3 regions of the Pseudoalteromonas sp. S3785 genome follow, and region 3 is predicted to be linked to each of the others. Evidence: predicted binding sites of a transcription regulator. Region 3 holds the regulator's gene; each other region holds the start of a gene.
The links. The regulator sigma-54, encoded in region 3, starts transcription at its own class of promoters, with help from an activator protein. The targets are predictions, from matches to a motif close to GTTGGCACGNNNNTNGNNT.
Positions count from the first base shown of each region.

Region 1 (3,283 bases), on a different contig from region 3:
GTATTAGCTTGGTATGCATAAGCACCCACAGTAGGTATGGTAAATATATCACCGCCTAGCTCGCCGTTAGCATCCATACCCAATTTATTTTGCTCGTTGAACGCATCTGCAATTGCCAATCCCATTTGGCCAATCTGGTTTTGTGCAGGCACAAGTATGTCGTCTCTAAATGCGAGTAAGCCGCCAATTTTGCCTTTTAATTTGCTTGCATCTATCTCTAGCGGCACGGCTTTGCCGCCATTAACATCAAGCGTCAATTCTTTAAAATTAGGATCGGGGTCGCCCGACAAAGAAAATAAGTTAAATGTACCGTTTTCCATAACTAAAGACTCACCGCTGCCCATAAATACGAGTTTTTCGCCATTAGGGCCATCGAGTGTTTCTATATCTACAAGTTCTGATAATTCACGAATAGCTAAGTCGCGCTGGTTATAAATAGAACTCGCGTCTGATGCGTTATTAGTACCATTTACGACTGCAATTTCTTGGTTTAACGTATTTATATTTTGTATGAGCGAGTTGGCTTCTTCAGAAAAAATCTCAAGTTGCTCATTCACTATACCTTGTTGCTCAAGCACAATGCCTGAGAGCCTGTCCATTTGATCAACTAAACTTTGCGCATCGGTCATTACGAGTGAACGAGCAACTGATGAAGACGGCTGATTTAGCGCCTCTTGCACGTTATTAAATAATGAATTAATGCCGGTTGATAAGTTGTTAGACTCTTCCGAAAAAATAGTATCAACACGGTTGGCTTCTGTTACGAATTGATCAAAAAACGATTTATTTGACGTATCGCGGTTTAACTGCGACTGGGCAAATTCGTTCAATAACCGATATGTTTCGCCGCGCCCTACTTGGTTATCTACCATAGTGGTAAATTCAGTGCGCTCACGTACGTAGCCTTCGGTGTTTACATTGGTGATGTTTTTACTGGTCGTTTGCAACAGTTCAGAGCTTGAACGCACCCCTGAACTGGCAATATTTAATAAACTAAACGACATATTACTTCACTCCTTGGGTAAACGCGCTTGTTGCAATATTTTTAAGCTCACTACTATTTAGCACTTTTTTTATTTTGCTCGCGTAATTAGGGTCCGTTGCATAGCCTGCTTTTTGTAGCGAATCTAAAAATTCGTTTGGCTGTGCTGTTTTTTGTAATGCTTCTTCGTAACGTGGGTTTTGCGTTAAAAAATCGACAAAGTCGTTTACGCTTTCTTTTATAGAATCATAAGCTCTAAAACTTGCTTGCTTTTTAACAGGCGTGCCTTGCTCAAATTCAAGCGTTACTTTACTTGCTTTGTCGCCTTCCCAGCTTTTATCTGATTTAATATTAAACAGGTTATTTGAGCTATTACCGTCACTTTTATTAATAATATGCTTGCCCCAACCAGTCTCAAGGGCCGCCTGAGCGACCATCACTGCAGGGTTTAAACCTATTTTTTCGGCCGCTGTTTTGGCATGCTCCCACACTGCACTCACAAACTCTCCAGCATTATTAAATGACGGTTGCTGTACAGGCTGTGTTGGGGTTTTAGTGTCTGTTGCTTCGCTGCTGAGGGCTAAGTCGTCTTTATTTACTTGCTCAACACTATTCAGTTTTTCGTGGGGTAGTTCAGAGCCTGCGCGTTTATCACTGATAAAGTCGTTAGTAGTTCTTAACACTGAGCCAGGCATAAAGTTTTCAGCCTCTGGAGAGAGCTGCTGCACAATTAAATCAGCCAAGCCTAAAGACCCATTTGATGAAAGCTCAGAAGAGAGCTGCTGATCGTGCATTTCTTCAAAAAACTTTACGCCGCTAGAATTAAATGGGCTGTCTTCATCTTCAAATGCTTCGTTAGCTTTACGCATGCCTTTTAGAAGCATCTGCGTAAAAATAGCTTCAAATTGTGCCGCTGCTTTTTTAAGCGCCGCTTTAGAGGCATCAGTAGATGCATCACCGCTGTTTAAGGCGTCTTGACGTAAAGTATTAAGATTACTTAAATCAAAAAAGTTTTGCTTATCGAGGTGATTTGTTTCCATCAGCTTTTTGACACAAAAATGAATAATACTTCGTTAAATGCAAAAATTAAGCCAAAGGCATTTTAAAGGCAGGTTTTATTAAAAAAGCTCGGCTACATTGTTGTAACACCGAGCTTTTAATAATTTAAATAACAACAAGCTGTCCGTTAATTGCACCCGCTTCTTTAAGGGCTTCTAAAATAGCCATTAAATCGCCAGGTGCTGCACCTACTTCATTTATAGCACGCACTAAGTCATCTAAGCTGACGCCTGGGTTAAATACAAACGCACGGGAATCATCTTGGTTAACGTCAATAATACTTTGCTGTGTAACGACGGTTTCGCCTTCTGCTAAAGGATTAGGCTGCGTTACATTTTGCTGTTCAGCAATCGTAACTGTTAGGCCGCCGTGGGTTATTGCCGCAGGCTGTAACTTCACATTTTTGCCAATGACAATTGTGCCTGTGCGTGAGTTAACAATGATTTTTGCAGAGGTGTCAGCAGGCTTAAACTCTAGGTTTTCAAGCGTTGATAAATAAGACACCCTTTGCGATGCATCACGCGGGGCAATAACGCGTACTGAGGCTGCATCAATCGCCTGTGCACTATTAGGACCAACTAAATCATTGATTGTTTTTTCTAGACGTTTTGCAGTAGTAAAGTCTGGACGATTTAAGTTAAACGTAATGTAGTCGCCTTGCATAAAAGGACTTTTAACTTCGCGCTCAACAGTAGCTCCGTTTGGTACGCGGCCGACGGTTGGGGTATTAATTACTACTTTGCTACCATCAAGCCCTTGTGCACCTAACCCCCCTACTATTAAGCTGCCTTGTGCTATGGCGTATACGTTACCATCAACCCCTTTCAAGAAAGTTTGTAGTAATGTGCCGCCACGTAAACTCCCTGCACTGCCAATAGAGGAAACCGTAATATCAATTGTTTGCCCTGGCTTTCTGAACGGCGGCAGCTCAGCATGAACTGCCACTGCTGCTACGTTTTTAATTTTAGGGCTTTGCGTTGAAGGTAAGGTAATACCAAAACTGTTTAACATGCCCCTAAAACTTTGTTGCGTGTAAGAGTTTTGCTCCCCTGTGCCAGGTAGCCCCACCACTAAACCATAGCCTACCAATTGGTTGGCACGGACCCCTTCAACCATAGAAACATCTTTTATTCGTTCCGCGCTGGCAGAAAATTGCCAGCCTAGCAGTATGATCAAAATAAACGCTTTAATGTTTTTCATACTACTATCCTTTAAAATGGAAACAACGAGCTACTGAAGAAA
Region 1 is NZ_PNCT01000021.1:9,350-12,632, reverse strand. It holds gene flgK (flagellar hook-associated protein FlgK) at 1-1,004, opposite strand, end outside; gene flgJ (flagellar assembly peptidoglycan hydrolase FlgJ) at 1,006-2,022, opposite strand; gene CWC17_RS05640 (flagellar basal body P-ring protein FlgI) at 2,147-3,241, opposite strand; gene flgH (flagellar basal body L-ring protein FlgH) at 3,253-3,283, opposite strand, start outside.
Region 1: the regulator sigma-54 is predicted to act here: its motif matches at 2,060-2,078, upstream of flgJ (flagellar assembly peptidoglycan hydrolase FlgJ).

Region 2 (3,283 bases), on a different contig from region 3:
TGGCCCCTTTTAAATACGCCCATGCACCAAGTAAAATGCCATCGGTTGAGACCTTCATGGCGCACTTATCGTGCTCAACCTTAAATTGTTTAAACGTAAACCCTGACATTTTTTCACCTTTTCATTCACCAACTGGCGTATAGCGCGTATAATTGCAAGTAATTGTCCCTTATTTTAGACACTCTATGCAATTTTCTGAATTTGATCTTGATACTAAACTCCTCAACGCCATTGATAAAATGGGCTACGAGACACCAACCAGCATTCAACAACAAGCTATTCCTGAAGCGCTGCAAGGTCGCGATATTTTAGCATCAGCACCTACTGGCACAGGTAAAACGGCGGCATTTTTAATTCCGGCTATTCAATACTTAATGGATTTTCCGCGTCGCGACCCAGGTTTTGCACGTGTGTTAATAATGACCCCAACCCGTGAACTGGCTTATCAAATTCATGAGCAATGTGAACTGCTTGCTAAAGGCACTCACCTTAAAATTGGTGTAGTAACAGGCGGTATAAATTACGGTACCCACAAAGAAATTTTTGAAAACAATAACGATATTTTAATCGCCACACCTGGGCGTTTAATGGAATATCTTGAAACCGAAAATTTCCATGCCGAAAACGTAGAAATGCTTATTCTTGATGAAGCCGACCGCATGTTAGATATGGGCTTTAGAAAAGAAATGCTGCGCATATGTGACGAAGCTAAAAATCGTCGTCAGTGCTTTTTGTTCTCTGCGACTTTAGAAGGCGATAGCGTTGAGTTATTTGCAGAGCGTATTTTAAACGACCCAGCTTTACTTGAAGCCGAATCGTCGCGTAAAGAAAAAGCAAAAATTCATCAATGGGTTCATCTTGCTGATGACTACCATCACAAGCTTGAGCTGTTGGTTAATACCCTAAACGGCCCAGATGTAAGTAAAGCCATTGTGTTTGTAAAAACCCGTGAGCGCCTAGAAACACTTATTGGTGAACTTACTAATAATGGTGTAAAGGCCGCATGGCTACGTGGCGAAATGCCACAAGATAAGCGCATGAAAGCGATGGAAAACTTTCACAGTGGTAAAACGCGCATTTTAATAGCAACCGATGTTGCGGCCCGCGGTATTGATGTTTCTGATATTAGCCACGTCATTAACTTTGACATGCCGCGCACGGCCGATGTTTATGTGCATCGTATTGGCCGTACTGGCCGTGCTGGTAAAAAAGGGATTGCTATCTCATTAGTTGAAGCACACGACATTGGTATTTTATACAAGGTTGAACGCTACACTGAGCAAAAGCTTAAGCGTCGTATAATTAAAGGGCTTGAGCCACAACACAAAGAAGCTAAGCCACCCGCTAAAAAGCGTAAAGACCCTGTTAAAATGAAGGCCAAGAAAAAAGCCAAAGCTAAAAACAAAAAGAAATAACCCCTAAATAAGCCGGCCATTGCCGGCTTATTTGTACCTGTTACAAATGTAACCCAAGCATGTAACTCATACCCATTAAAATGTAATTATTGCCCACCTGAATTCTGCATTAATAAAATAACCTTATATTTCAAAGCATTAAAATTGGCATCGAAATTGTAACTGAGATAGTAGCTCAGCTAAGAACAGCTGCACAATTAACCGCAATGTAAGGATAAAGTTATGAACCGCTTCAAGTTAACTATCGCTTTAGTATCATTTTGTTGTTTATTTTTATTAGCTTGCGCTACAAAAGTAAGTGCAGCAACTAACTTAGCCGTAGTAAGCAGTGTGGCTACTCAACCTAACTTACAACAAACAATCACCAACACGTTACGCACTAACCCAAATTTAGCATTAAACGATATTCGCGTGCAGGTTGAAGACGGTGAAGTAGATTTATACGGTGAAGCGCAAACAGGTTTTCAGCGTGCACTTGCACAAAAGTTTTTAGAAAACATGGATGGCGTTAAAATTATCCGTAATAAAATTAGTGTTATTTAATATACCTTTTTCCTAACTTATTCCTCAGCGCTGCTTGTTACTCCAACACAAGCGGCGCTTTTTATGGTCTGCATACTCTCACCGGCTGCAAACCTGTTCATAAACCAATTTAATTACCTTAGTAAATGCCTTTTAGCTTACTCTCTTCACACAAACAACACACGGTGCCCTACTCATATAAACGTTCTTTAAGAAGCGACAAACTCTGTAGAGCTTTAACCAACGTCAGTAGTAATTTAATTAATCTATTTTAATATAGGGTAACCTCGCCGATGCAGTTGTTATAGTTGCAGTGGTTTTAATGCAGCTAGCACATGTGTGAGCTCTTAAACTAGTTAAGCATTATTATGGGCTGGTACTATTGCAGGTTGGGATTGTTGCAGGCTTGAAATATTAACAGCGTAGATGGTTAGCTTTACTTAGCTTAAACTAGCAACAATGTGAAAGCGCTAGAGCCTGAAAGCATACCGGGTAAAAAAGTGTGCATATACCGCGGGGTATTTAAAGGAGTAGCAAAACTTAAAGTATTTTGCTTACCAATTCCTTTTTAGTACAAAAAGCGCGCTTTTACTTTGTAAAAACGCGCTGATAGTCGGTAACTATTTCCCAATGCTTTTGCGTTGTGAGTTTTAAATTATTTACTCACCTTGGCTTGCATCAGTATTATTATCACCCTCTTTATTGGCTGATTGCTGGCTTATTTTATCGCTTATCATGGCATCGAGCTTTTCACCGCCTTTAATGCCAAAATCTAACGTACGTATTGGGAATGGAATACTAATATTAGCGTCATCAAGTGCTTGTTTAACAGCTACTACGCCCTTGTGGCGTACTGTCATAAAGTCTGGCTCACCTGGGTATTTAATCCAAAACCATACCAGTAAATTAATACTGCTGTCGCCAAAACCTTCTGCGTATACAGCGGTTTCATCTTTGCGTATTACAAAGTCAAATTCATTAATTTTATCTACTATTACTTCTTTGGCTTTTTCAATGTCGTCGCCGTACGAAATACCAACAGGTACTTCTATGCGTCTAACGCCTAACGTGGTGTAATTTTTTAGCACGTTTCTAAATAATACCTTGTTTGGTACCAGTATTAACTGCCCGTAAAAGCTCTCTATTAGCGTGTTACGCAGGTTTATAGAATGCACTGAGCCAAATACATCATCGGTTTCTATAACATCACCTGCTTTAAACGGTTTGCGTATGCCCATAGCAATACCGGCAATTAGGTTTTCGGTCATGTCTTGAAATGCAAAACCTATGGCTAAACCCACAATACCTGCACCCGCTAGTAACGATGTTACAGTGCCTTTTAGCCC
Region 2 is NZ_PNCT01000065.1:11,093-14,375, forward strand. It holds gene CWC17_RS15635 (tRNA1(Val) (adenine(37)-N6)-methyltransferase) at 1-109, opposite strand, end outside; gene srmB (ATP-dependent RNA helicase SrmB) at 186-1,415, shown strand; gene CWC17_RS15645 (BON domain-containing protein) at 1,638-1,958, shown strand; gene CWC17_RS15650 (mechanosensitive ion channel family protein) at 2,597-3,283, opposite strand, start outside.
Region 2: the regulator sigma-54 is predicted to act here: its motif matches at 1,559-1,577, upstream of CWC17_RS15645 (BON domain-containing protein).

Region 3 (3,283 bases):
GTCGAAATTGTGCATGGGAACCGCAAAATTACAGCCGACCGACTCGAAGTACATAAACGTGAAGACCTAGGGGATAACAAACAACTGCTTATTGCCACTGGCAGCCCTGCCTACTTCGAAGAAAAACAAGACGATGGTACCGTAATGAGTGCCAGTGCAAACGAAGTACGTTACGACGTAGCAAAGCGCTTTTTAACACTTGTTGGGGATGCCGAAGTCGCGCAAGCCGGTCAAAAAATTAATGCTAAAAGTATTACCTACGATATGCAGCAGCAACTTATTAGCGCAGAAAAAGACGAAAACTCAACGGATCGTGTCCACACAATTTTAGTGCCTGTTGAAGCAAATATTAAAGAAAAAACAGGTAACGAAGGTCAACCATGAGCACCTTAAAAGCAGAACTATTAGCAAAAAGCTATAAAGGCCGCCAAGTTGTAAAAAATGTAGGCCTTGAGGTAGAAGCCGGCAGCATAGTGGGCTTATTAGGCCCTAATGGCGCAGGTAAAACCACCACCTTTTACATGATTGTAGGGTTAGTACCTAGCGACAAAGGTAAAATATCTATTGATGATAACGATATAACGTTATTACCTATGCACAGTCGTGCTCGCTTAGGCATTGGCTATTTGCCGCAAGAGTCATCTATATTTAGAAAGCTAACAGTTTATCAAAATTTAATGGCTATTTTAGAAACGCGCAAAGAGCTAAATAAAGCCGCGCGAGAAGAAACGCTTAACAACTTACTTGATGAATTTAGCATTCAACATATACGTGATAGCCAAGGTATGGCACTTTCTGGTGGCGAACGCCGCCGTGTAGAGATAGCCAGAGCACTCGCAGCGAACCCTAAATTTATTTTGTTGGATGAGCCTTTTGCTGGTGTTGATCCGATTTCAGTGTTAGATATAAAGAAAATAATAGAACATCTTAAAAATCGTGGCATTGGCGTATTAATTACCGATCACAATGTAAGAGAAACCCTTGATGTTTGTGAAAAAGCCTACATTGTTTCTCATGGGGAGCTAATTGCATCTGGCACCCCAGAACACGTATTAAATGACAAAACTGTACGCGATGTTTATTTAGGCGAGCAATTTAGGCTGTAACATTTAAGCCACACCTACAAGCATCTGCTAATATTAATTATAACAACATAAAAGGATTGTTAGAGATACATGAGGCAATCATTACAGCTGCGCATGGGCCAGCAACTTACAATGACTCCACAATTGCAACAAGCGATTCGCTTGCTGCAGCTCAGTACATTGGATCTCCAGCAAGAAATACAAGAAGCACTTGATAGCAACCCGCTATTAGAAGTAGAAGAGCAAGATTACACGGAAGAGTCGGCTGGAAAAAATGAACAAAAAGCAGATACGGATGATGTAACCGTAAGCGCATCGGCTGATGATACAACCAGTGAATACGAGCAAGACAGTGGTGAAGCTTTAAATAAAGACACTGTTAGCGATGATATGGCGATGGATGTAACTTGGGATGAGTACATGAGTGCAGCCCCTGCGGCATCCTCAGGCCCAATGCCAGAAGATGAGTCTATTTATCAGGGCGCCTCTACTGAAACGCTACATGAGTACTTAATGTGGCAACTTCAGCTTACTCCTTTTAGCCCAACTGACGAAGCCATTGCTATAGCCATTGTAGAAGCTGTAGATGACTCGGGTATTTTAACGCTAAGTTGTGAAGAGATTTTAGAAAGCTTTAACCAAGAAAACGATGACGACGTTGAAGTTGAACTGGATGAAATAGAAGCCGTTTTAAAACGTATTCAATTATTCGACCCTGTAGGTATAGCCGCGCGGAGCTTACAGGAGTGCTTGTGTATTCAGCTTAACCAGTTTGATAAAGACACCCCTTTTATAGAACAAACTAAAATGATCTTAACCGATCACATTGATCTATTAGCGGCACGCGACTATCGTACATTAATGAAAAAGACTAAGCTTAAAGAAGACGAGCTTAAAGAGGTCATGACTCTTATACATACCCTCAACCCAAAACCTGCAGACACAATAGTAAGGGAAGAGTCTGAGTATGTCATACCGGATGTGTCAGTTAAAAAAATTAAGGGCCGTTGGGTGGTAGAGCTAAACCCAGATAGCATGCCAAAAATACGCGTAAATAGTCAGTATGCGGCCATGTCACGTACCGTAAAATCAAGTGGAGATAGCCAGTTTATTCGCTCTCATCTGCAAGAAGCTAAATGGTTTATAAAAAGTCTTGAAAGCAGAAACGACACGCTGCTAAAAGTAACAAACTGTATTGTAAAACAGCAACAAGCGTTTTTTGAACATGGCCCCGAAGCCATGAAACCAATGGTTTTAAACGATGTTGCTGAAATGGTAGAAATGCACGAATCAACAATTTCGCGTGTTACTACGCAAAAATATATGCATACGCCACGTGGTATTTTTGAGCTTAAATATTTTTTCTCAAGCCACGTAAGCACCGAAAACGGTGGCGAATGTTCGTCAACCGCAATACGTGCCTTAATTAAAAAGCTAATTGCCGCGGAAAACTCAGCCAAACCATTGAGTGATAGTAAAATTGCGGATATATTGGCAGAGCAAGGAATTAAAGTAGCTAGACGCACAATAGCAAAATACCGTGAATCGCTAGCTATTCCACCGTCAAATCAGAGAAAGAGTTTGATATAAGACGTAAAAAACAAAGAGGAAATGCTTATGCAACTAAACCTAACTGGTCGTCACGTAGAAGTAACTGATTCACTTAGAGACTATGTAAATAATAAATTTGCAAAGCTAGAAAGGCACTCAGATCATATTAGCAATGTGCATGTCATTCTCGATGTAGAAAAACTCAACCAAAAAGCAGAAGCGACTATTCATGTAAGCGGCGCAGATTTATTTGCCTCAACAGAGCACCAAGATATGTATGCTGCTATAGACTCGTTGATTGACAAGCTCGATCGTCAAGTCATAAAACATAAAGAGAAGCTTGCTAGACACTAATATTATGAAATTAAGTACATTAGTATGCCAGGACTGCAGCAAAGCTGCGGTCCTTTTTAGTAGTAAAAAAAGAATTTTAGAATTTATCAGTGAGCTTGCTCATGAAAAGCTCCCTTACTTACCACAACAGGATATTCTTAATGCGCTAGCCAGCAGAGAAAAACTAGGTAGTACGGGTATTGGCCGCGGTATCGCAATTCCGCATGGTAGAATGGGTGGCGTAGAAGAACCGCTTGCGTTAGTACTCGTTAGTGACAAGCCTGTAAACTTTGATGCTATTGATAACTGTCCTG
Region 3 is NZ_PNCT01000005.1:46,388-49,670, reverse strand. It holds gene lptA (lipopolysaccharide transport periplasmic protein LptA) at 1-384, shown strand, start outside; gene lptB (LPS export ABC transporter ATP-binding protein) at 381-1,106, shown strand; gene CWC17_RS01695 (RNA polymerase factor sigma-54) at 1,176-2,675, shown strand; gene hpf (ribosome hibernation promoting factor) at 2,703-2,990, shown strand; gene CWC17_RS01685 (PTS sugar transporter subunit IIA) at 2,995-3,283, shown strand, end outside.